Regions from separate parts of the Streptomyces sp. NPDC107654 genome, predicted to be linked through region 2. Evidence: riboswitches for the same ligand, from Rfam matches in the RefSeq annotation. Region 2 holds a riboswitch; each other region holds the start of a gene.
The links. Region 2 has a riboswitch for cobalamin ahead of ACZ7N4_RS34935 (cobalamin biosynthesis protein). Riboswitches for the same ligand answer to the same signal wherever they lie in the genome.
Positions count from the first base shown of each region.

Region 1 (5,550 bases), on a different contig from region 2:
GTGGGGGAGTCGGCAACCGGCGACAACGCCGCAGACGTGCGTGCCGGACCCCGCGACCCCGGCACGTTCCGGACGAGAGGCCCTAGGCCAGCCACACCGTGGTGTCCGGCGGCAGCGCGCTCCCCTCCGGCAGCGGGGTGCTGCTGAGCAGGATCTCGCCCGGCGGCAGCGGTACCGGCTCGGCGGCCAGGTTGGTGACGCTGCGCCAGCCGTCGGAGCGGCTGAAGTCCAGCACACCGGCCGGCGCGTCCGGGGTCCAGGTCAGGGTCTCGCCCGCGAGCAGCTTGCGGCGCAGCCGCAGGGCCGTGCGGTACAGCTCCAGCGTGGAACCCTCGGTCCCGGTCTGCGCGTCGACGGCGTACGCCGCGAAGGACGCGGGCTGCGGCAGCCAGGAGGCCCCGGGCCCGAAGCCGTAACTGGGCCCGGTCGTCGTCCACGGCAGCGGCACCCGGCAGCCGTCGCGGCCCTTGCGGACATGGCCGGTCTGCTCCCAGATCGGGTCCTGGAGCACCTCGAAGGGCAGATCGGCGACCTCCGGCAGGCCGAGTTCCTCGCCCTGGTAGAGGTAGGCCGAGCCGGGCAGCGCCAGCATCAGCAGGGTCGCCGCCCGGGCCCGGCGCAGCCCGGCCGCCGCGTCGACCGCGGGCGCGGCACCGTCGGCGAGCAGCCAGGCGGCCGGGTCGGTGTCCGGCGGCAGCATCAGCCGGGAGGCGTGGCGTACGACGTCGTGGTTGGACAGCACCCAGGTCGCGGAGGCCCCGGCGGCCCGGGCCGTGGCCAGCGAGGCGGCGATGACGTCCCGCAGCTCCCCGGCGTCCCAGCGGGCCTCCAGGTACTCGAAGTTGAACGCCTGGCCGAGTTCGTCGGGGCGGGCGTACAGGGCGCGGCGGTCGCCCGGCACCCAGGCCTCGGCGACGGCCATGCGCGGCGGGCTGTACGCGTCGAAGATCTTGCGCCAGTCCCGGTAGATCTCGTGGACCTCGTCCCGGTCCCAGTACGGGTGGCTGCCCGGCGGCACCAGCGGCAGCGCCTCCTCGCCGGTCGCACCGAGGCCGCCGACGTCCCGCAGTGGCTCGGTGAGGTCTTTGGCCAGACCGTGGGCGACGTCCACGCGGAAGCCGTCCACGCCCCGGTCGGACCAGAACCGCAGGGTGGTGCGGAAGTCGGCGCGGACCTCCTCGTTGTCCCAGTTGAGGTCGGGCTGTTCGGGGGCGAAGAGGTGGAGGTACCAGTCCCCGTCGGGCACCCGCCGCCAGGCGCTGCCGCCGAACACCGACTGCCAGTCGGTGGGCGGCAGCTCCCCGTGCGCGCCCCGCCCGGGCCGGAAGACGTACCGCTCCCGGGCGGCGGAGCCGGGTCCGGCGCGCAGCGCCTCCTCGAACCAGGGGTGCAGGTGGGAGGTGTGGTTGGGGACGATGTCCACGACGACCTTGAGGCCGAGCCGGTGCGCCTCGGCGACCAGGGCGTCGAAGTCGTCCAGGGTGCCGAGGCGCTCGTCGACGCCGCGCGGGTCGATGACGTCGTAGCCGCCGTCGGCGAGTTCGGAGGGGTAGAAGGGGCTCAGCCACAGGGCGTCCACGCCGAGCGTGGCGAGGTGGTCCAGACGCCGGGTGACACCCCGGAGGTCACCGAGGCCGTCTCCGTCGGCGTCGGCGAAACTGCGCGGGTACACCTGGTAGATGACGGCCTGGCGCCACCAGTCGGGGTTCCTGGGCGAGAGGTCCGGCGAGCGGTCTGCCATACGGGCTCCCATGGGACGGACGACAGTACGGAATCTGTATCTGTCCACATTGCCCGGAAAGGGAACCTTTTCGTGGGCGGTCAGACCGTGCAGTGCTCCAACAGGCCCTGTACCTCCACGTCCACCACCCGGTACCGCACCACGCGCCCCTCCTTCTCCCCGGCCACGACCCCGGCCGCCCGCAGCAGCCGCAGGGCCTGGGAGACGGCCGGGTCGTTCATGCCCGTGGCGACCGCGAGGTCCGACACGGCGAGCGGCCCGGTGCGGTGCAGGGCGAGCAGCAGCGCGAGCCGGTTGGCGTCGGCCAGCAGGGAGAAACGGTCGGCCCAGGTGCGCAGGAGCCCCGCGTCGCCGATGGCGGCGATCGCCTCGCACACCCGGTGACCGTCGATGGTGCGACGGTCGGCTCGGTCGGCAGGCACGAGATGCATGCCCCCCATCCTCGCAGGCGCACTTTTGTGATCTTGCATACCTGCGCGGGTGCGCAGCTATGCAGGAAAGCGCGCACCCCTCTACGGTGGGCGGGCCGTGGTGTTCGGGAAGTCGATGCAAGGTCGACGCGGCCCTCGCCACTGTGATCGGGGAGTTCCCGTCCCGTCCGGCACCCGCCGGGCCACTGGTCGTACGACCGGGAAGGCAGGGACGGCGGACGTACGACCCGTAAGCCAGGAGACCGGCCACGGCACTCATGAAGTGATCCACGAGGTGCTGGAGCATGAACGATGGCCGATGCCACGACCTTCCGCTGGCGACGCGAGGACACCGTCAGGACGGCGGGCCTGATGGCGGTGATCATCGCCCTGCACGTCGTCGCCTTCGGCATCCTGTACCTCCTCGTGGCCCCCCGGCACTACAGGATCGGCACCGACGTCTTCGGGGTCGGTCTCGGCATCACCGCCTACACCCTGGGCATGCGGCACGCCTTCGACGCCGACCACATAGCGGCGATCGACAACACCACCCGCAAGCTGATGGCCGACGGCAAGCGGCCGGTGTCGGTGGGCTTCTGGTTCGCGCTCGGCCACTCCAGCGTCGTCGTCCTGCTGGCCCTGCTGATCGCGGGCGGCACCTCGCTCGCCGGCAAGGTGATGAACGAGGGCTCCACCACCCACCAGGTGCTCGGCTTCCTCGGTACGACGATCTCCGGCACGTTCCTCTACCTCATCGCCGCCCTGAACCTGATCGCCCTGGTGGGCATCCTGAAGGTCTTCCGGGCGATGCGCGCGGGCGCGTACGACGAGAAGGAGCTGGAACAGCACCTGGACTCGCGCGGCTTCATGAACCGGATCCTGGGCCGCCTCACCAAGTCCGTCTCCCGCCCCGGCCAGATGTACCCGCTGGGCTTCCTCTTCGGCCTCGGCTTCGACACGGCCACCGAGGTCACGCTGATGGTGATGGCGGGCTCCGGCGCGGCGGCCGGCCTGCCCTGGTACGCGGTGCTGTGCCTGCCCCTCCTCTTCGCCGCCGGGATGAGCCTGTTCGACACCCTCGACGGCACGTTCATGAACTTCGCCTACCAGTGGGCGTTCGCCAACCCCGTCCGCAAGGTCTTCTACAACCTCGCCATCACCGGCCTGTCCATCGCCGTCGCCTTCTTCATCGGCACGATCGAACTGGTCGGCGTCCTGCACGAGAAGTTCGCCCTGCACGACGCGGTGACCGGCTGGATCGCCGGCCTCGACCTCGACAACGTCGGCTACCTCATCGTCGGCCTGTTCGTGGCGGTGTGGGCGGCGGCCCTGACGTACTGGCGGCTGGCCCGCGTGGAGGAACGCTGGTCGGCCGCCGACTGACTACCGCTCCACCGTCTCCAGGTACAGCTTCACGTACCGATCGGCGTCGACCTCCAACGCGACGTCCACCAGCGCCGTCTCACGGCCCCCCTCGTGGATCTCCGACTCGCCCAGCCGGGGCCGCCGGTCGACGATGGTCTGGCCGCGGGTCGGGCCGGGGGCGAGGGAGACCTCGACCGGGAGCAGGCGGGTGGTGATGCCCTGCGGGTCGGCGACCGCGCACACCGCGCCGGCGTCGCCGAGACCGCCCGCCTCCTCGGCCTCCGGCGGCTCGCCCTGGTGGGCCGGCCGGTGGGCGAGGAGTTCGCCGGCCAGGCGGGTGCCCGGCTCGCCGCTCCCGCGCAGCCGGTGCACCTCGGCGCTGTCCACGACGACCTGCCGGAAGACGTCCAGGCCGTACATCGTGATCGGCACCCCGGCCGTGAGCAGGATCGCCGCGGCCTCCGGATCGTGCCAGACGTTGAACTCCGCGACCGGCGTGGCGTTGCCGACCTCCACCGCCCCGCCCATGAACACGATCCGCTCGATGTTCCGGGTCACCTCCGGGTGGGTGCGCAGGAGCAGGGCGATGTTGGTCAGGGGCGCCGTCGGGATCAGGGTGACCGGGCGCGGGGAGGCCAGGATCTCGCGGTGCAGGAGCGTGACCGCGTCGACGTCCACCGGGGTCCGGGCGGGCGCGGGCAGGCCCAGGTCGCCCATGCCGTCGGCGCCGTGCACGGGGGCGTGACGGGCGGGCTCCAGCAGCGGGCGCTCGGCACCCCGGGCCACCGGGATGTCGGGGGCGCCCGCCCGCTCCAGCACGGTGAGGGTGTTGCGGACCACGCCGTCCACGTCGGTGTTCCCGGCCACGCAGGTCACCGCCCTGAGGTCGAGTCCGGGGTGGCGCACGGCGAACAGCAGGGCCAGGGCGTCGTCGACACCGGTGTCGCAGTCGATGATCACGGGGATGGGCTGACCGGTCACGGCGGGCTCCTTCCGTCGTCTCGACCTTAGATCAGGCCCAGAGCGCGGTGCCGCGTGCCGCCACCCGTTCGGCGACGCGCCGCAGCAGCTCGCTCCCGGGCAGCGCACCGGGCCGGCGGCCGTCCCGCAGGCGTACGGCGGCCAGCCCGGCGCCGGCCTCCCGGGCCCCGATCACCGCCTGGTACGGCACCAGGCGCGCCGCGCGGACCCTGGCGCCCAGGGTCCCCTCTCCCGGCCCGGCGAGTTCGGCGCGCAGGCCCAGCGCGAGCGCCTCCCGGACCAGCGCCGCCGCCGGCTCCACCTGCTCCTCGGCCACCGGCAGCACCACCAGCTGCACGGGGGCCAGCCAGGCCGGGAACGCGCCGGCGTGGGTCTCCACCAGGTGGGCGACGACCCGTTCGACACTGCCGATGACGCTGCGGTGCACCATCACCGGCCGGTGCTTCGCGCCGTCGGCGCCGATGTAGCGCAGGTCGAAGCGGGCGGGCTGGTGGAAGTCGATCTGCACGGTGGACAGGGTGGACTCGCGGCCCGCCGGGTCCGCGATCTGCACGTCGATCTTCGGGCCGTAGAACGCGGCCTCGCCCTCCGCCTCCTCGTAGGCCACCCCGGCCTCCGCGAGGGCCTCCCGCAGCAGCCCGGTCGCCCGGCGCCACAGCTCCGGGTCGGCGACGTACTTGCCGCCCGCGCCGGGCAGCGAGAGCCGGTGGCGCACGGCCTCGATGCCGAGGTCGGCGTGGGCGCGGGCGATCAGCTCCAGCGCGGCGCGGGCCTCGGCCACCGCCTGGTCCGGGGTGCAGAAGACGTGCGCGTCGTTGAGGTGGACGGCGCGGACCCGGGTCAGGCCGCCGAGCACGCCGGACGGTTCGGCGCGGTGCATGGTGCCCAGCTCGGCGATGCGCAGGGGCAGTTCGCGGTGGCTGCGGGAGCGGGAGCGGTAGATCAGGGCGTGGTGGGGGCAGAGGCTGGGCCGCAGGACGACCTCCTCGGCGCCGAGCCGCATCGGCGGGTACATGTCGTCGCGGTAGTGGTCCCAGTGCCCGGAGATCTCGT
Region 1 covers NZ_JBVKBI010000007.1:326,292-331,841, reverse strand. Annotated here, with positions in the region: gene ACZ7N4_RS15995 (glycoside hydrolase family 13 protein) at 83-1,741, opposite strand; gene ACZ7N4_RS15990 (metalloregulator ArsR/SmtB family transcription factor) at 1,822-2,172, opposite strand; cobalamin riboswitch at 2,254-2,437, shown strand; gene nicT (Nickel transporter NicT) at 2,464-3,534, shown strand; gene ACZ7N4_RS15980 (nucleoside hydrolase) at 3,535-4,497, opposite strand; gene thrS (threonine--tRNA ligase) at 4,529-5,550, opposite strand, start outside.
Region 1: it holds a riboswitch for cobalamin, as region 2 does, so the genes downstream of both, nicT (Nickel transporter NicT) here and ACZ7N4_RS34935 (cobalamin biosynthesis protein) in region 2, are expected to answer to the same signal.

Region 2 (5,550 bases):
CCGGCCGGCACCGACGACTCCGCCATCAGCTCGGCGTCCGGCACGGTCTCACCGCCCAGCAGCACGGTCGGGATGCCGGACGCCTTCAGCGCGGCCAGCCCGTCCTCCCAGGCCCGCTTGCCGCCCAGCAGCCGGACGACGGCCAGGTCCGCGCCCTCGATCAGGCCCGGCAGCTCCCCGGCGACGTCGACCCGGGTGGGGTTGCCGATGCGGTAGCCGGCGCCGGAGGCCCGGGCCGCCAGCAGATCCGTGTCGGCGGTCGACAACAACAACACTGTGCTCATGCGGGCGCTCCCGGTGGAATGAAAGGCAGTCCTTGCGGCGCGCCCGACTCGATGAGCCGCCACAGCGCGTCCGTGTCCGCGTGCTGTTCGATGAGGTCGCCGAGCCGGTCGAGCTGCTCCTCGCGCAGCGCGGCGAAGGAGGTGTCCGGCGCGGGCACGAAGCGGCGGCCCGCGGCGGCGGCCACCTCGCGCAGGAAGGCCCGGCGGAAGCCGTCCGACTCCAGCGAGCCGTGCCAGTGCGTGCCCCAGGTCTGGCCGACCCGGCAGCCGTCGAGGAAGGGCTCGCCGCCCTCGACGGTGGCCACGCCGTGGTGGATCTCGTAGCCGTCGACCCGCTCGCCGAGGGCCTCGCCACGGGGCCGGGTGAGGGTCTTCTCGCGGGCGAAGCGCACCCGGACGGGCAGCACGCCGAGACCCGGGACGGCTCCGGCGCGGGACTCGACCTCGTCCTCGATGTGCTCGCCGAGGATCTGGAAGCCGCCGCAGACCCCCAGGACGGGACGCTGTTCGGCGGCCCGCCGTACCAGCGCGTCGGCGAGTCCGCGCTCCCGCAGCCACTCCAGCGCCCGTACGGTCCCGCGCGTGCCCGGGACCACCACGAGGTCGGCGTCCGCCAGCTCCTCCGGCCGGTCCACGAACCGCACCACGACGCCCGGTTCGGCGGCCAGGGCGTCCACGTCGGTGAAGTTGGACATCAGCGGGATCGCGCACACGGCGACCCGCAGCACGTCCTCGCCGACCGGGGGCGTGACGGTGGACTCCCGTACGGTGCCCCGCAGCGACACGCGCAGCCCGTCCTCCTCGTCGATGCCGAGCCCGTGCCGGAAGGGCAGCACACCGTACGTCCGCCGCCCCGTCAGGTCCCGGAGCATGTCCAGCCCGGGCTCCAGCAGGCCGACATCGCCCCGGAACTTGTTCACCAGGAACCCGGCGACCAGCTCCTGGTCCTCCGGTGAGAGCAGGGCGACGGTGCCGAAGAAGGACGCGAAGACGCCCCCGCGGTCGATGTCGCCGACGACGAGCACGGGCAGCCGCGCGTTGCGTGCGATGCCCATGTTGACGATGTCCGTCCGCCGGAGGTTGATCTCGGCCGGACTGCCCGCCCCCTCACAGATCACCGCGTCATACGTGCCCCGCAACTCGGCCAGGCAGTCCAGCACCGTGCCCAGCAGCCGTTGTTGGCGCCCGCCGTGGTACCCGCGTGCGCTCAGCTCGCCCACCGGCTTGCCGAGCAGCACCACCTGACTGCTCTGCTCGCCGCCGGGCTTGAGCAGCACCGGGTTCATCAGCGCGGTCGGCTCGACCCGGCAGGCCTGCGCCTGCATCGCCTGCGCCCGCCCGATCTCGGCGCCCTCGCGCGTGACGAACGAGTTCAGCGACATGTTCTGCGCCTTGAACGGCGCGACCTTCACCCCCTGGCGTACCAGCCAGCGGCAGATGCCGGCCGTCACGACGCTCTTGCCGGCGTCGGAGGTGGTGCCGGCGACGAGGAGACCACCGTTCACTTCCCGCGTCCTTTCAGCAGCCGGCGTGCGGTGAGCGTGCCGGCGAGGGCGAGCAGGCCGACGCGGCGGGAGAGCCGTACGGCCCGGTCGATGTCGGTGACCCGGACGGGCCGCCCGGCGGCTCCGTTGAGGACGGGCCGGTGCTCGACCCGGCCGCCGTAGGAGAGCGTCCCGCCCAGGCGTACGCCGAGGGCACCCGCGAAGGAGGCCTCCACGGGACCGGCGTTGGGGCTGGGGTGCCGGCGCGCGTCGGCCTTCCAGGCACGCAGGGCACCCAGCGGATCGGGTCCGGCCGCGGCGGCGAGCACGGCGGTCAGCCGGGCACCCGGCCAGCCGGCGACGTCGTCGAGGCGGGCGGAGGCCCAGCCGAAGCGCCGCAGACGGGGGGACTTGTGACCCACCATCGCGTCCAGGGTGTTGACCGCCCGGAACCCGAGGAGCCCCGGGACCCCCGCCACGGCACCCCAGACGAGGGCGCCGACGACGGCGTCCGAGGTGTTCTCGGCGACCGACTCGACCACGGCCCGGGCGACACCGTCGGCGTCCAGCGCCTGCGGGTCCCGGCCGCACAGGTGGGGCAGCCGCGCCCGGGCGGTCTCGATGTCCCCGGCCTCCAGGGCGCGTCCGATGGCGCGGGCCTCGCGGGCGAGCGAGGTGCCGCCGACGACGGCCCAGGTGGCGGCGGCGGTCAGCGCGACGGAGGCGGTGGGGGAGGGGCGTACAGCGCGTGCGGCGAGTGCGCCGAGCGCGACGGCGCCACCGGCGCACACGGTGGTGTGCAGGGCGCCCCAGCCGCGGTGGTCGTGCCACAAGGCGCCTTCCACGGCCCCGGCCGCCCGGCCGAACACGGCGACCGGATGCCCGCGACGGGGATCGCCGAGGAGCAGGTCACCGAGGACGCCGGCGGCGGCGCCGTACGCGTATGTGCGATCGGCACCCATCGGCTCAGCCGGCCGTGGGCACAGGAACGGGCCTGACAGCCCTGGTGCTGGTCCTCGATCGGCAGCCGAGCATGGCGATATGTGTCCTCACTCAGGGTGTCCGCGCCCTGGTTCGACGTGCATCGGCGGTGAGAGTTCCTGGCTCCCGGGAAGTTCTTCCCCGGTGACAGTGGCGGGACCGCGCCGGATTCGCACCGGCTTCCTCTCCTGCCGCCGTTGATGGCCTGGGCAGTCCACCACGCGCCCGGAAGGGCCGTCAACTTGCCTTTGACCTGCGTGGGGACAGTGTGCTGATCCCCACACCGCGGGGCGCGCGGGGTCTGCCGGGGTACGGCAGAGGCTCCCCGCACGGCGTGCGCGGGGAGCCTTTCGGTGGTGTGGTCAGGCCTTGGCCACGATCAGGTTGATGCCGTACGCCACCGCCGCCGCGCAGGCCGCGAAGCACAGGTAGGCGCCGGTGACGGCGAGGGCGGCGGAGTCCCCCTGGGCCGTGGCCTTCTCGCGCCGGTTCAGGCCCGCGATGCCGAGCGTGAACAGGGTCACCAGGCCCACGGTGACCACGAGGCTGACGCCGAACACGGAGCCCAGGGCTGCCCAGTCGATCTTCATAGTGCTTCCTTCGCTAACCGGGTGCTCGGGGTCAGACCGCGGCGGCCGGCGGGGCGGCCGGAGCCGGTTCGGCGGGGGCGGTGGCCTGCTGCGGGAACGTGAGGTCCACATCGGCGGCGACCGTGCCGGTGGGCGGCGGGATCACGGCGGCGATGGCGGTCGTGACCACACCGGCGGGCTCCTCGGTCTCCTCGACCACGTTGGTGTGGTCGACGACCTCGCGGCGGGAGATCTTCCAGATCGCGGCGGACGCGGCGACCAGGAAGACGGCGACCACGGCGGTGCCCCAGTCACCCAGGTCGGTGACGGCCTCGGCGCCCGCGCCGACCAGCGCGGCGGCCGGGAGGGTGAGCGCCCAGGCGACGAACATGCGGGTCGCGGTGGACCAGCGGACCACACCGCCCTTGCGGCCCAGGCCCGCGCCCATCACCGAGCCGGAGACGACGTGGGTGGTGGAGAGGGAGAAGCCGAGGTGGGAGGAGGCCAGGATGGCGGTCGCGGCGCTGGTCTGGGCGGCGAAGCCCTGGCGCGGCTCCAGGTCGGTCAGGCCCTTGCCCATGGTGCGGATGATGCGCCAGCCGCCGATGTAGGTGCCGAGCGCGATGGCCAGGCCGGCGGAGAGGATCACCCAGGTGGGAGGGTTGGAGCCGGGGGCGATCGAGCCGCCCGCGACGAGGGCGAGGGTGATGATGCCCATCGTCTTCTGGGCGTCGTTGGTGCCGTGCGCGAGGGAGACCAGGCCGGCGGAGGCGATCTGGCCGGCGCGGTAGCCCTTGCGGGTGGCCTCGCCGTCGGCGGTGCCGCCGATGCCGTAGGAGAACCGGGTGGCCAGCAGCGAGGCGAGGCCCGCCACGATCGGCGCGGCGACGGCCGGGAGCAGCACCTTGGTGACGAGGACGTCACCGTGGACGGCGCCGAAGCCGGCGGAGGCGACGGTGGCGCCGACCAGGCCGCCCATCAGGGCGTGCGAGGAGCTGGACGGCAGGCCCACGAGCCAGGTCAGCAGGTTCCAGAGGATCGCGCCGACCAGGGCGGCGAAGATGACCTCGGGACGGATGCCGGTCTCGTCGACGAGACCCTTGGAGATCGTGTTCGCGACCTCCACGGAGAGGAAGGCGCCCACGAGATTGAGGACGGCGGACATGGCGACCGCGATCTTCGGCTTCAGGGCGCCTGTGGAGATGGTGGTGGCCATCGCGTTCGCGGTGTCGTGGAAACCGTTCGTGAAATCGAACGCGAGAGCGGTTGCCACCACTATCGCGAGGATCAGCGAGAAGCTTTCCATTTACCCAGGCAATCGTTCGAGGTCATTGGCGGGTCGAACGTAGGCAACCTGGGTGAACGGAAGATGAACTGAGACGGGCGTGAGGATGTCCGTCACGCGCGTACGAGGCTCCGCTCCCCTCTCCCGGCCCAAGCGCCCCTTGGCTAGCGGCCGCGGGCCAGGACCCGCAGCCTGCTCAGGGAGCCGTTGAAGAGATTCTGGTCACCCGGCAGCCGGCCCTTGGTGCCGTACTGCCAGAACGTCCAGTACCGCCAGCCGCCGGGCAGGGCGCCCGGTCGCGAGGTGCCGTGACGGGCGATCCACAGGGCGTGCGAGGAGGAGAAGGCGCGACTGTTGCCGGTGCACAGCCTCCACCACTGGGTCGTGGTGTAGATCAGCGGCCGGCGGCCGGTCTCCCGCTTGATCTCGTCGCTGAACGACCGGATCCAGCGGACCATCCGTTTCCTGTCCAGCCCGTAGCACTTGTGCCGCGCGTCGTACGGGTTGTACTCGATGTCCAGCGCGGGCGGCAGCGTCCAGCCGTCCGCCCGCCAGTCCCCGCCGTGCCGTACGAAGTAGGCGGCCTGCCGGGCCCCGGAGGACCGGTCCGGCAGCGCGAAGTGGTACGCGCCCCGGATCAGGCCGGCCTTGCGGGCGCCGGTGTACTGCCCCGAGAAGTAGGGGTTGCGGTAGGCCGTGGACTCGGTCGCCTTGATGTACGCGAACCGGGCGCCCCTGGCCCGGGCGGCGGCCCAGTCGATCCGCTTCTGGTGCGACGACACGTCATGCCCCCGGGGCAGCCCGGCACCGGCCCTCGGCATCCCGGCGGCGTCCGGGGCCGCGGGCTCCTGCCAGATCCCGGCTGTCCACGCGGAACCGGTGGCGGTGGCCGGCGAGATCCCGGCTGTCCGCGCGGAAACGGCGGCCGGCGGGGATGTGCCGGCCTC
Region 2 covers NZ_JBVKBI010000031.1:51,657-57,206, reverse strand. Annotated here, with positions in the region: gene cobN (cobaltochelatase subunit CobN) at 1-284, opposite strand, end outside; gene ACZ7N4_RS34940 (cobyric acid synthase) at 281-1,789, opposite strand; gene ACZ7N4_RS34935 (cobalamin biosynthesis protein) at 1,786-2,730, opposite strand; cobalamin riboswitch at 2,841-2,982, opposite strand; gene ACZ7N4_RS34930 (hypothetical protein) at 3,112-3,339, opposite strand; gene ACZ7N4_RS34925 (inorganic phosphate transporter) at 3,371-4,624, opposite strand; gene ACZ7N4_RS34920 (lysozyme) at 4,768-5,460, opposite strand.

Region 3 (5,550 bases), on a different contig from region 2:
AAGTGCTGGACATGGAGAATCTCCGGACGGATTTCGCCCTGACGCTTCGGGCATGGCTGGACCGGCTGGAAACGCAGCGCGAGCGAGCCATCGAGCTCGTCGGCTCCGAGACAGTTGCCGTATGGCGGCTGAACTTCGCCATCGGTCTGCTGTCCTGCGAGGCGGGCCTGGTCAACCTGCAGCACCTCGTCTGCGTTCGTCCCCACCCCGTCGGCCGACGGATCTTCACATCCCAACCGTGCACCTATCGACGTCCGGCTCCATCCGGTACAGGCGCGGCGGAGACGGCGCCGGTCGGCTGAGGTGCAGGCAGCCACACGCACGTGCGGAGTGGCCCCGCCGCGCCTCCCCAGTACGGCGCAGCGCGGGCTGTCCCGTCGACGGGCTGGTCACTACAAGACCCAAGATCCTTTGGTGGGTGGCCCTCGCCGTCCTGGTCGTGTGGCTGCTCGGTTTCGTCATGCGATCCACCAGCGCCCGGGGGGCGCGGCCGCTGGTATCGATGGTGACCTGACCACCCATCACGCCCGCAGGGACCGTACCGGGCGGTACGGTCCCTGCGGGCGTGATGGGTGAGCGTCGGGCGGGGGCCGGTTTGCAATATCGGACCGAAGGTGCCCCAAAAAAGGGAAATCTGTCCAAGAATTTTTTCCAATGCCTTGCTATGCCGAATGGCCGCCGGCCGAGGACCGCGCACCTTCACGTTCCAACAGGCGTCTGCAGAGGCCCTTCGCGGACTCGCACACTCCCCCCTCTGGGGCTTGGCGCCCCGTACACGACGTCCGTCGAGGAGGACATCGGCGCCATTCGGCTTCCTCTCTTCGCCGACGAACTGGTCGGCGGATCGAGTCCAGGGCGACCGCTACAACGAGCACCACATGCCCCTGGTCGACAAGTTGCCAGACACGTGAGGCAGGAGGCGGGCGGCAGCGATGTCGGCGGCTGACGCGCCCTCATGGCAGGGAGGTACACCTTGCAGATGCTTTGCGCGGGCGAAGGCTACGCCCCGTCAATCACGAAGGGTCGCCGACGGCATCCACCAAGATGTGTGTCATCACAGCACCGTCGCATCGAGTGCTCAGTCGAGGAGAACCCGAGGGGTACGGTGCCGCGGCTGGAGCTGCAGCGCACCCACTCTGGATCCCCCGCCGGCCGCTTTTGCAGGGGCTTGCCGTCGAGCGCCCCTCTCACGCGTCTGTCACGAACTACGCCGACTCCCCCGGACCGCGATGCCCTGACCTGCTATTACGCACCCGCCCTGGACTGACGTGGACGCCCATAGACGGTCTCTACAACCTGTGCCATGTGGTACCCAGTGAGGGACCCAAGATCAGGACCGGAGCGTCTTCTGGCCCGTCAAAGCGGTATTGCAGGGTGTTCGGGGGTGTCTCACTCACGCCCCAGACCCTCTCACGTCTCACGGACGCCCCTATAACGCGGGGGCGCGGGAAACCGGTCTGACCAGGTTGAAGACCTCGCGGGCTGCGTATCGCTTGAGGCATCGGATGATCTCGCGTCGGGTCTTGCCTTCCTGAGTGCGGCGTTCGTAATACGCCTGGGTGCGCGGGTCGTGGCGCAGACGGGTGAAGACGATGCGGTGCAGGGCGGCGTTGGCCTGCCGGTCGCCGCCGTGGTTGAGGCGGCGCGTGCGCCGCCGGCCGGAGGAGTACTCGATGGGGCTGACTCCGCAAAGGGCAGCAAAAGACGCCTCGGTGTTCAGCCGCTCGGGATTGTCTCCCATGGTGATCAGGAGAGTGACTGCGCTGTCCGGGCCGATGCCCACCGGTACGAGTAGCTGTGGGGCGTGGTGTTCGACAAGCCGGGTCAGGCGCTGGTTCAGCTCGGTGATCTGCACGGTGAGCTGCTCGATGCGCTCGGCGAGCATGCGTAACGTCAGGTGGGTGGCCTGGGCCACCGCGTCCTCGTCTCCCCCACCGCCGGGTAGGCCGAGACGTGCGCAGGTGCGGAACAGCTCGCGGTTGCCCAGGCTGGACAGCCGTTCCCGCAGGGCGGGATAGGCGATGACCAGGACGGCTTTGAGCTGGTTGATCGCCTGGGTGCGGGCCTTGACCGCGGAGTCCTTGGCGAGCTTGAAGATCCGGGCGCTGTGCACCGGACCGTCGCCGGATTTCGCCCGGGCCCGGGCGCGGCCACTGAGCACGGCTCGCGCTGAGGCCTGGGCATCGAGCGGGTCCGACTTGCCGAGCAGACGGCGGACTGACCGGTCGGGCCGGTTCACTTCGAAGACCTGAATCTGCTGGGCGAGCAGGTAGCGGGACAGGCCCGCGCCGAATGTGCCGGTGCCCTCTACCCCCGCTCGACGCACCGTCCCCCGCTTACGGGCCCACACAAGCAGCTGCCGGTAGCCGGCCGCCGTTGCCGGGAAGGACTCGGTTCCCAGAACCTTCCCCAGCGGGGAGATCACGGCCGCGACATGCACCTCGCCGTGCGTGTCCACGCCCAGGACGACCTCGCCCGGCACAGGAGGATCCGTGCAGGTGGGGGAGGTGCTGCGCTGTCTGGTCGTCATGGTGATTCGCCTCTCCCGCGGGTGACGTGCTGGGTGGATGGCACCGGCCCGCTCGGACGGTCTGAACCGTGATGGCGCGTGAACTCGGCAAGGCCCCTATTGGGACACGCCCTGTGGCTCGGTGGCAGGCGGCATCCCGGAACGGCAGTCGACAGGTCCGTGACTGGACACTTCGGTCATAGATCTCACGAGTCAGACCCCCGTCCGGGACGGCACTGCGCAACCGTCCCATCGATTCCGGGACAACGGCCTGACCCGACCACAGCCGGACGACCTCATCGGAACAGGTACTCAACCTGCCCTGGAAGGGCCGACAATGAGTCAATTCTTCGTCAGTTCCTGATCGGTATCGACGGACGGCCTGTGACCCGTCGTACGTGCGGACACGGACGGAATCTCCCCTGTTCGATGTGCGGCGGCATCGCGCCGAGGGGTCTGGTCGGCAGGTAACTGGAGGCGCCAAGGATCGGCGCCACGAGCACGGCCCGTAAGCTGGCCCGTGCAGCTGGTTCGCCCCGTCCGCCAGGCGGGATGCGTCGCAAGAGGGAACCCGGTGAAAATCCGGGACTGCCCCGCAGCGGTGAGCGGGAACGACCGCCGTCATACGCACTGGGCCCGAGGGCCTGGGAAGCGACGGCCAGTAGGAGTCCTCCTCGTTGAACGACGAGGACGTGCTCGCGAGTCCGAAGACCTGCCACCTGCCCGCGCCGCTATGTGTGCGCGGTTACGCCCCTGCCGCGACTCGCGAAGGAGAGTTGACGTGGCCGACCGGAACGCCACTCTGTCCACCCCCACGAAGCGCCCGGCCGACTCCCGGGTGACGCTCGCGCACATCATGAGCGAGCACGACACCAACCTGTACGGCACCATTCACGGTGGCGTGGTGATGAAGCTGATCGACGACGCGGCGGCGGCCGCCGCCGGGCGGCATGCCGAGGGGCCGGCGGTGACCGTTTCCGTCGACCGGATGACCTTCTTGGCCCCAGTGCGCGCCGGCGACCTACTCACGGTGCACGCTGAGCTGGAACGTGCGGGGAGGACGTCCATGACGGTCGGGGTCAGGGTGACCGCCGAGCGGTGGAACGCCGCCGGTCCCGGCAGCGAGGTCGCCACCGGGCGGCTCACGTTCGTCGCCATCGATGCCGACGGCAGGCCCCGTCGCGTGTCGGCCCTGGCAGAGGCTGGAGCCGGGTGAGGGCCCTCACCCGCCGTTTCCGCGCACAGCGGCTGCGGGGATGACACCGGGGAAGCAGGTCCGTTGTGCCCTGCGGGTCCGTGCCGCTGCGCGTCACGTCGCGTCCACGAAGGTTCAGCTCGGCAGGTGTCGCCACGCCGTTCGGGCTGACGTCTCCCCCACCATGCCTTCGGCTTGGAACGGGACCGAAATGCCGGGATCTGCCGGTAGCGCTCGGCCCCTCGACGGCGTGCATCGTGTGGTCGTTCTCCGACGCCGGCCCTACGCCCGGGCCGCCCCGCGATCCGATGGGGCGTCGGGGCCGATCACCGGGTAAGGGACGAAGGTGCTGCTGTCGGGGTCGATCCGCAGGGCGCGGCCGAGCGGCGGTGCGGCGCGTTGGGGGCAGGCGAGGCGTTCGCAGACCCGGCAGCCCATGCCGATGGGCGTGGCGGCCGGGGCGTTGTCGAGGTCGAGGCCGTCGGAGTAGACGAGGCGATGGGCGTGGCGGATCTCGCATCCCAGGCCGATGGCGTACGTCTTGCCGGGCTCGCCCCACGCACCGCGGTGCCGGGTGATCGCTCGGGCCGTCCAGAGGTACCGCTGGCCGTCGGGCATCTCGGCGATCTGGACGTGGATGCGGCCGGGGGCGGCGAACGACTCGTAGACGTTCCACAGCGGGCAGGTGCCGCCGGCCCGTGAGAAGTGGAACGCGGTCGCGGACTGGCGTTTGGACATGTTGCCGGCCCGGTCGACCCGGACGAAGGAGAAGGGCACGCCGCGCTGGCGGGGGCGTTGAAGGGTGCTCAGGCGGTGGCAGACGGTCTCGTAGCCTACGCCGTAGCGGTCGGTGAGGCGCTCGATGTCGTAGCGGAACTCCTCGGCCGCCGTGTGGAAGGCGGTGTACGGCAGGATGAGCGCGGCGGCGAAGTAGTTGGCGATGCCGATGCGGGCGAGCGCGTGGGCGGGTGAACCGGGTTCGAAGTCCTCCTCGGCCAGCCTGCCCAGGCCCTCGTCGTACTCCAGCAGGGCGAGCTGCGTCGCCATGCGGAAGGCACGCTGGCCGGGCCGCAGGCGCGGGGACAGGTGGAGGGTGCGAGTCCGCCGGTCGTAGCGGTGCAGCCGTTCGCCCGGCTCCGCGGCCAGGTGAACGCCATGAGATCGGGCGAGCCTGGCCGTGAGGGCCCCGATCACCTCGCCGGGCCGTACTCCGATCTCGTCGGCCAGGTGCTCGGCGGCGAGGTCGGTCTCGTGGAGGTAGTTCTGGCGACGGTAGAAAAAGTCCCGGATCTCCTCGTGCGGCGACGGCGCGGTGCCCCGGTCTCCGTCCCGGCCGTCCGTCACTCCGGCCAGCCGCTCGGACAGGAGCTGGTTGCGGCGGCCCAGTTCGACCAGTACCTGGGCGACCGCGGGCATCCGGGACGCCAGGTCGGCCAGATCGGACTGGGTGACCCTGGCGGCGGTGATCTCTCCCGTCAGCGCCTCGCGCAGGTCGGCCACGAGGCGGGTCGTGTCGCGTGCCGAGAAGAACCCGGGGTCGACGCCGTAGGTCTCGGTCAGCCTGAGCAGGACCGGCACGGTGAGCGGACGGGAGTCGTGCTCCATCTGGTTCAGATAGCTGGGGGAAAGGCCCAGAGAACGAGCGAACTCCGCTTGGCTCATTCCGCGTTCCTCACGCAGTCTCCGCAACCGCGCCCCCGCGTAGGTCTTGCTCACCGCCCGTTCCTCCCTGCCGGGGATTTGGTCTGGTGATGGTACGGGATCAACTGGTGGTAGGAGCATTCGCAGACTTGGCAGAACGCTGCCCGAAGATTCGCAGAAGTTGGCTACTGTCCAAGCTTGATGG
Region 3 covers NZ_JBVKBI010000006.1:289,016-294,565, forward strand. Annotated here, with positions in the region: gene ACZ7N4_RS13855 (class I SAM-dependent methyltransferase) at 1-302, shown strand, start outside; partial or broken gene ACZ7N4_RS13860 (hydrophobic protein) at 404-509, shown strand; gene ACZ7N4_RS13865 (IS110 family RNA-guided transposase) at 1,430-2,530, opposite strand; cobalamin riboswitch at 3,020-3,243, shown strand; partial or broken gene ACZ7N4_RS13870 (acyl-CoA thioesterase) at 3,366-3,695, shown strand; gene ACZ7N4_RS13875 (short-chain fatty acyl-CoA regulator family protein) at 3,987-5,420, opposite strand.
Region 3: it holds a riboswitch for cobalamin, as region 2 does, so the genes downstream of both, ACZ7N4_RS13870 (acyl-CoA thioesterase) here and ACZ7N4_RS34935 (cobalamin biosynthesis protein) in region 2, are expected to answer to the same signal.

Region 4 (5,550 bases), on a different contig from region 2:
GTCAACGCCCTCAACTCCGGGGCCAAGGTCTGGATGGCCGACTTCGAAGACGCCACCGCACCCACCTGGAACAACGTCATCGACGGCCAGCTCAACCTGCTCGACGCCATCGAGCGCCGCATCGACTTCACCACACCCGGCGGCAAGGAGTACCGGCTCGGCCAACAGCTCGCCACTATCATGGTTCGGCCGCGCGGCTGGCACCTGGACGAGGAACACCTGGAGTACGAAGGCCGCCCCGTGCCCGCCGCACTCGTCGACTTCGGCCTGTACTTCTTCCACTGCGCCCAGCGGCAGATCGACGCCGGGCACGGCCCGTACTTCTACCTGCCCAAGCTGGAGAACCGCTACGAGGCCCGCCTGTGGAACGACATCTTCGTCACCGCCCAGGACCTGCTCGGCATCCCCCGCGGCACCGTCCGCGCCACCGTCCTCATCGAGACGATCACCGCCGCGTTCGAGATGGAGGAGATCCTCTACGAGCTGCGCGAGCACAGCGCCGGCCTCAACGCGGGGCGTTGGGACTACCTGTTCAGCGTGATCAAGACCTTCGGCCACCGCACCGACTTCCTCCTGCCCGACCGCGCCAAGGTCACGATGACCGCCCCCTTCATGCGCGCCTACACCGAACTCCTCGTGCGCACCTGCCACCAGCGCGGCGCCCACGCCATCGGCGGCATGGCAGCACAGGTGCCGGACAAGGACCCGGCCGCCCACGAGGCGGCACTCGCCAAGGTCCGGCTGGACAAGGAACGTGAGGCGGAAGACGGTTTCGACGGCTCCTGGGTCGCCCACCCCGGCCTCGTCCCCGTCTGCCGCGAGGTCTTCGACGACGTCCTCGGCGAACGCCCCCACCAGATCGACCGGACGCGGGACGACGTGGAGGTGACGGCGGCCGACCTGCTGTCCGTGCGGCGCATCAGCGGCCCCCCGACCGCCGAGGGCGTCCGCACGAACATCGCCGTCGCGCTGCGCTACTTCGCCGCCTGGCTGCGCGGCCAGGGCGCCGTCGCCCTGTACGGGCTCATGGAGGACGCGGCCACCGCCGAGATCGCCCGGGTGCAGGTCTGGCAGTGGCTGCGACACCGGGTGATCGACCGGGAGACGGTCCTCGCGCTGCTCGACGACGAGGTCGCCGTGCTCGGGGCCGAGTATCCCTGGGCAGATGTCCAGGAGGTCCGCGCGCTCTTCGAACGGACGGCTCTGGCGGGCGAACTTCCTCTCTTCTTCACCCCTGACGCCTACAGCCGGCACCTTGTGCGCCGGACGGGGGCCGGAGCATGAGCGGGGTCATTCGGCGCGTCGGTGTCGTGGGCGGTGGTCAGATGGGCGCCGGTATCGCCGAGGTGTGCGCACGGGCCGGGCTTGACACCGTGGTGTGCGAGGTGGACGCGGTCGCGGCCCGAGCCGCACGGGACCGGGTGGCGGCCTCGCTGGACCGCGCCGTACGGCGGGGCAAGCTGGAGCAGGCTGCCGCGCAGGACGCCCTCATCCGGCTCGTCTTCACCGGCGATCTGGAGGACCTGGCCGACCGGCAGCTCGTCGTCGAAGCCGTCGTGGAGAACGCGGACGCCAAGACGGAGGTGTTCGCCGCTCTCGACAAGATCATCGAGGACCCTGCCGCCGTTCTCGCCACCAACACGTCCTCCCTCCCGATCATGCGGCTCGGCATGGCCACGAGCCGCGCGGACCGGGTCGTGGGACTGCACTTCTTCAACCCTGTCCCCGTGCTGCCACTGGTGGAGGTGGTGACATCGCTGCATACATCGGCCGACACGACCGCCATCGTCGAGGAGTTCGCGGCCCGCGTCCTCGGAAAGTCCGTCATCCGGTCCCGGGACCGGGCCGGGTTCGTCGTCAACGCGCTGCTCATCCCCTACCTTCTGTCGGCGATCCGCATGGCGGAGTCCGGCTTCGCCACGGCCACCGACATCGACACCGGCATGGAGCTGGGCTGCGCTCACCCGATGGGCCCGCTGAGGCTGGCGGACCTGATCGGCCTGGACACCGTCGCCTCGATCGCCGAGTCGCTGTACGCCGAGTTCCGGGAGCCGCTCTACGCGCCTCCGCCGCTGCTCCAGCGGATGGTGGAGGCGGGACTGCTCGGCAGGAAGACCGGCCGGGGGTTCCACACCTACGACCGGGTCTGAGGGCCTGGTACGACGCGGGGGCTGAGGGGCTCGCGCCGCCGCAGGGGTGAGGGTCCCCGCGCGGCGTGACAGGGGAAGGGCGGGAAGCGCGTGTGCGGCGGGCTTCCCGCCCTGTGGCCTGCCCGGCGCGATGTGGTCCGCCTCACCATCCAGATGATGGACGTCCCGCTCTCTTCCCTGACGGTGACACCGTAGGCTGGCCGGTGCAGCTGGTTCGCCCCGTCCGCCAGGCGGGATGCGTCGTAAGAGGGAACCCGGTGGGAATCCGGGACTGCCCCGCAGCGGTGAGCGGGAACGACCGCCGTCATACGCACTGGGTCCGAGGAGGGCCTGGGAAGCGACGGCCAGTAGGTGTCTCGTACGACTTCGTACGACGAGACGTGCCCGCGAGTCCGAAGACCTGCCAACTGCCCGCGTCCGGACCACCCGTGCGCGGACATCCCGGTGACCTCGAGGGCGGGTCGGCGAACACACCAGGCGGAGGACCGCGCCTTGCCGGCGCCGGCTCGCGTCCGTCCGGTTCCGTCACCCCTTCGCGCTCTCGTCCCGTCCCCGGGATCTCAGGGATTCATCTCGCGAAGGAGATCTCCGTGAACACCAAGCCCGCAGCCGCGGCAGCACGGGCCACCGTGTACGGCTACCCCCGCCAGGGACAGAGCCGGGAACTGAAGAAGGCGATCGAGGGCTACTGGAAGGGCCGCGTCACCGCCGACGCCCTTCGTGCCACCGCCGCCGACCTGCGCCGTACGAACTGGCAGCAGCTCGGCGAGGCCGGCATCGACGAGGTGCCCGCCGGCGACTTCTCGTACTACGACCACGTCCTGGACACCACCGTCATGGTCGGCGCGATCCCCGCACGCCACCGTGAGGCCGTGGACGCCGATCCGCTCGACGGCTACTTCGCCATGGCCCGCGGCACACAGGACGTCGCACCGCTGGAGATGACCAAGTGGTTCGACACCAACTACCACTACCTGGTCCCCGAACTCGGCCCGGACACCGTCTTCGCCGCCGACGCGACCAAGCAGGTCGCCGAGCTGAAGGAGGCCCTGGCCCTGGGCCTCACCGCCCGGCCCGTGCTGGTCGGTCCGGTCACCTACCTCCTGCTGGCCAAGCCCGCACCCGGCGCCCCGAGCGACTTCGAGCCGCTCACCCTGCTGGACCGCCTGCTGCCGGTGTACGCCGAAGTCCTCGCCGACCTGCGGGCCGCGGGCGCTGAGTGGGTCCAGCTGGACGAGCCCGCCCTCGTCCAGGACCGCAACCCGGCCGAACTCAACGCAGTCACCCGTGCCTACCGTGACCTCGGTGCCCTCCCCGACCGGCCCGAGCTTCTCGTAGCGTCCTACTTCGACCGGCTCGGCGAGGCCCTCCCGGTACTCGCCAAAGCCCCGGTCGAGGGCCTGGCCCTGGACTTCACCGGGGCCGCCGCCGCCAACCTGGACGACCTCGCCGCCGTCGGCGGTCTGCCCGGAAAGCGCCTGGTGGCCGGAGTCGTCAACGGCCGCAACATCTGGGTCAACGACCTGGCCAAGTCCCTCTCCACCCTGGGCACCCTGCTCGGACTGGCGGACCGCGTCGACGTGGCCGCCTCCTGCTCCCTGCTGCACGTCCCGCTCGACGCCACCGCGGAACGGGACATCGAGCCGCAGATCCTGCGCTGGCTCGCCTTCGCCCGGCAGAAGACGCGCGAGGTCGTCACCCTCGCCAAGGGCCTCGCCCAGGGCACCGGCACGATCACCGCCGAACTGGCCGCCAACCGTGCCGATCTCGTCTCCCGGGCAGGCTCGCCCATCACCCACGACCCGGCCGTGCGCTCCCGCGCCGCCGCGGTCACCGACGCCGACGCCCGCCGCTCCCAGCCCTACGCCGAACGCTGCGCGGCCCAGCGCGCCCACCTCCGTCTGCCCCTCCTCCCGACCACGACCATCGGGTCCTTCCCGCAGACCGGTGAACTGCGCGTGGCACGCGCCGGCCTGCGCGCCGGCAGCATCGACACGGTCGGCTACGAGGAACGGATCAAGGCGGAGATCGAGGAGGTGATCACCTTCCAGGAGAAGACCGGCCTGGACGTCCTGGTGCACGGCGAGGCCGAGCGCAACGACATGGTCCAGTACTTCGCCGAGCAGTTCACCGGCTACCTCGCCACACAGCACGGCTGGGTCCAGTCCTACGGCACCCGCTACGTCCGCCCGCCGATCCTGGCCGGTGACATCTCCCGCCCCGAGCCGATGACCGTCCGCTGGACGACGTACGCACAGTCGCTCACAGACCGGCCGGTCAAGGGCATGCTCACCGGCCCGGTCACCATGCTCGCCTGGTCCTTCGTCCGTGACGACCAGCCCCTCGCCGACACCGCCCGACAGGTCGCCCTGGCCCTGCGCGACGAAGTCAATGACCTGGAGGCGGGCGGGACGTCGGTGATCCAGGTGGATGAACCCGCACTGCGCGAGACTCTTCCCCTGCGCGCCGCCGACCGGGCTGAGTACCTGGCCTGGGCGACCGAAGCCTTCCGCCTCACCACCAGTGGGGTTCGCCCGGACACTCAGATCCACACTCACATGTGCTACGCCGAGTTCGGCGACATCGTCCAAGCGATCGACGACCTCGACGCCGACGTCATCAGCCTGGAGGCCGCCCGCTCCCACATGCAGGTCGCCCGCGAACTCGCCGCCCACAACTACCCGCGCGAGGCCGGCCCCGGTGTGTACGACATCCACTCGCCTCGCGTGCCGAGCGCCGAGGAGGTGGCGGACCTGCTGCGCACCGGTCTCCAGGCCATCCCCGCCGAACGGCTCTGGGTCAACCCCGACTGCGGTCTGAAGACCCGCGGCTGGCCCGAGACACGCGGCTCCCTGGAGAACCTGGTCGCCGCCGCGCGCACCGTCCGCGCCGAACTGTCTGCCTCGTAACCTGACCGGACACGGAACGGGGCCGGGGCGCCACGAGCGCCTCGGCCCTGCGCTCTCCGCCGGACAGCGCGCCGGCAGCCATGTGTCCCTACTCGGCCGTCGGCACCGCCCGCTGGCCCGGCCCTGCGTACGAGACGAGAGAGCGGATCAAAGCGTTGCGGGCGAGTTGTTCGGTGATGTGGGCGGTCCAGCCGGTGACGCGGCTCATCACGAAGATCAGGGCATCCCGCATGATGGGCACGCGGGAGTCGCCGTGCTTGTAGACGCGGTGGTACCGAGAGGGCCTATTCAGGCCGTCCAGCAGGCCGTGCACACTACGACCGCGACCCGGCAGTCCCGCAAGGCGGTGGGCACCCACGCCCCATGACACCGACAGCAGGAGCAGCCCCGTGACCAGTCGCGTCACCTTCGTCTCACCGGCCACGAGCCCATCACTGCGAACGGCCCGGTTCTACGACGGCGACTCGATCGATGACACCGGCACGGCTCGC
Region 4 covers NZ_JBVKBI010000006.1:296,525-302,074, forward strand. Annotated here, with positions in the region: gene aceB (malate synthase A) at 1-1,284, shown strand, start outside; gene ACZ7N4_RS13890 (3-hydroxybutyryl-CoA dehydrogenase) at 1,281-2,150, shown strand; cobalamin riboswitch at 2,344-2,572, shown strand; gene metE (5-methyltetrahydropteroyltriglutamate--homocysteine S-methyltransferase) at 2,741-5,059, shown strand; partial or broken gene ACZ7N4_RS13900 (citrate/2-methylcitrate synthase) at 5,148-5,330, opposite strand; gene ACZ7N4_RS13905 (histidine phosphatase family protein) at 5,449-5,550, shown strand, end outside.
Region 4: it holds a riboswitch for cobalamin, as region 2 does, so the genes downstream of both, metE (5-methyltetrahydropteroyltriglutamate--homocysteine S-methyltransferase) here and ACZ7N4_RS34935 (cobalamin biosynthesis protein) in region 2, are expected to answer to the same signal.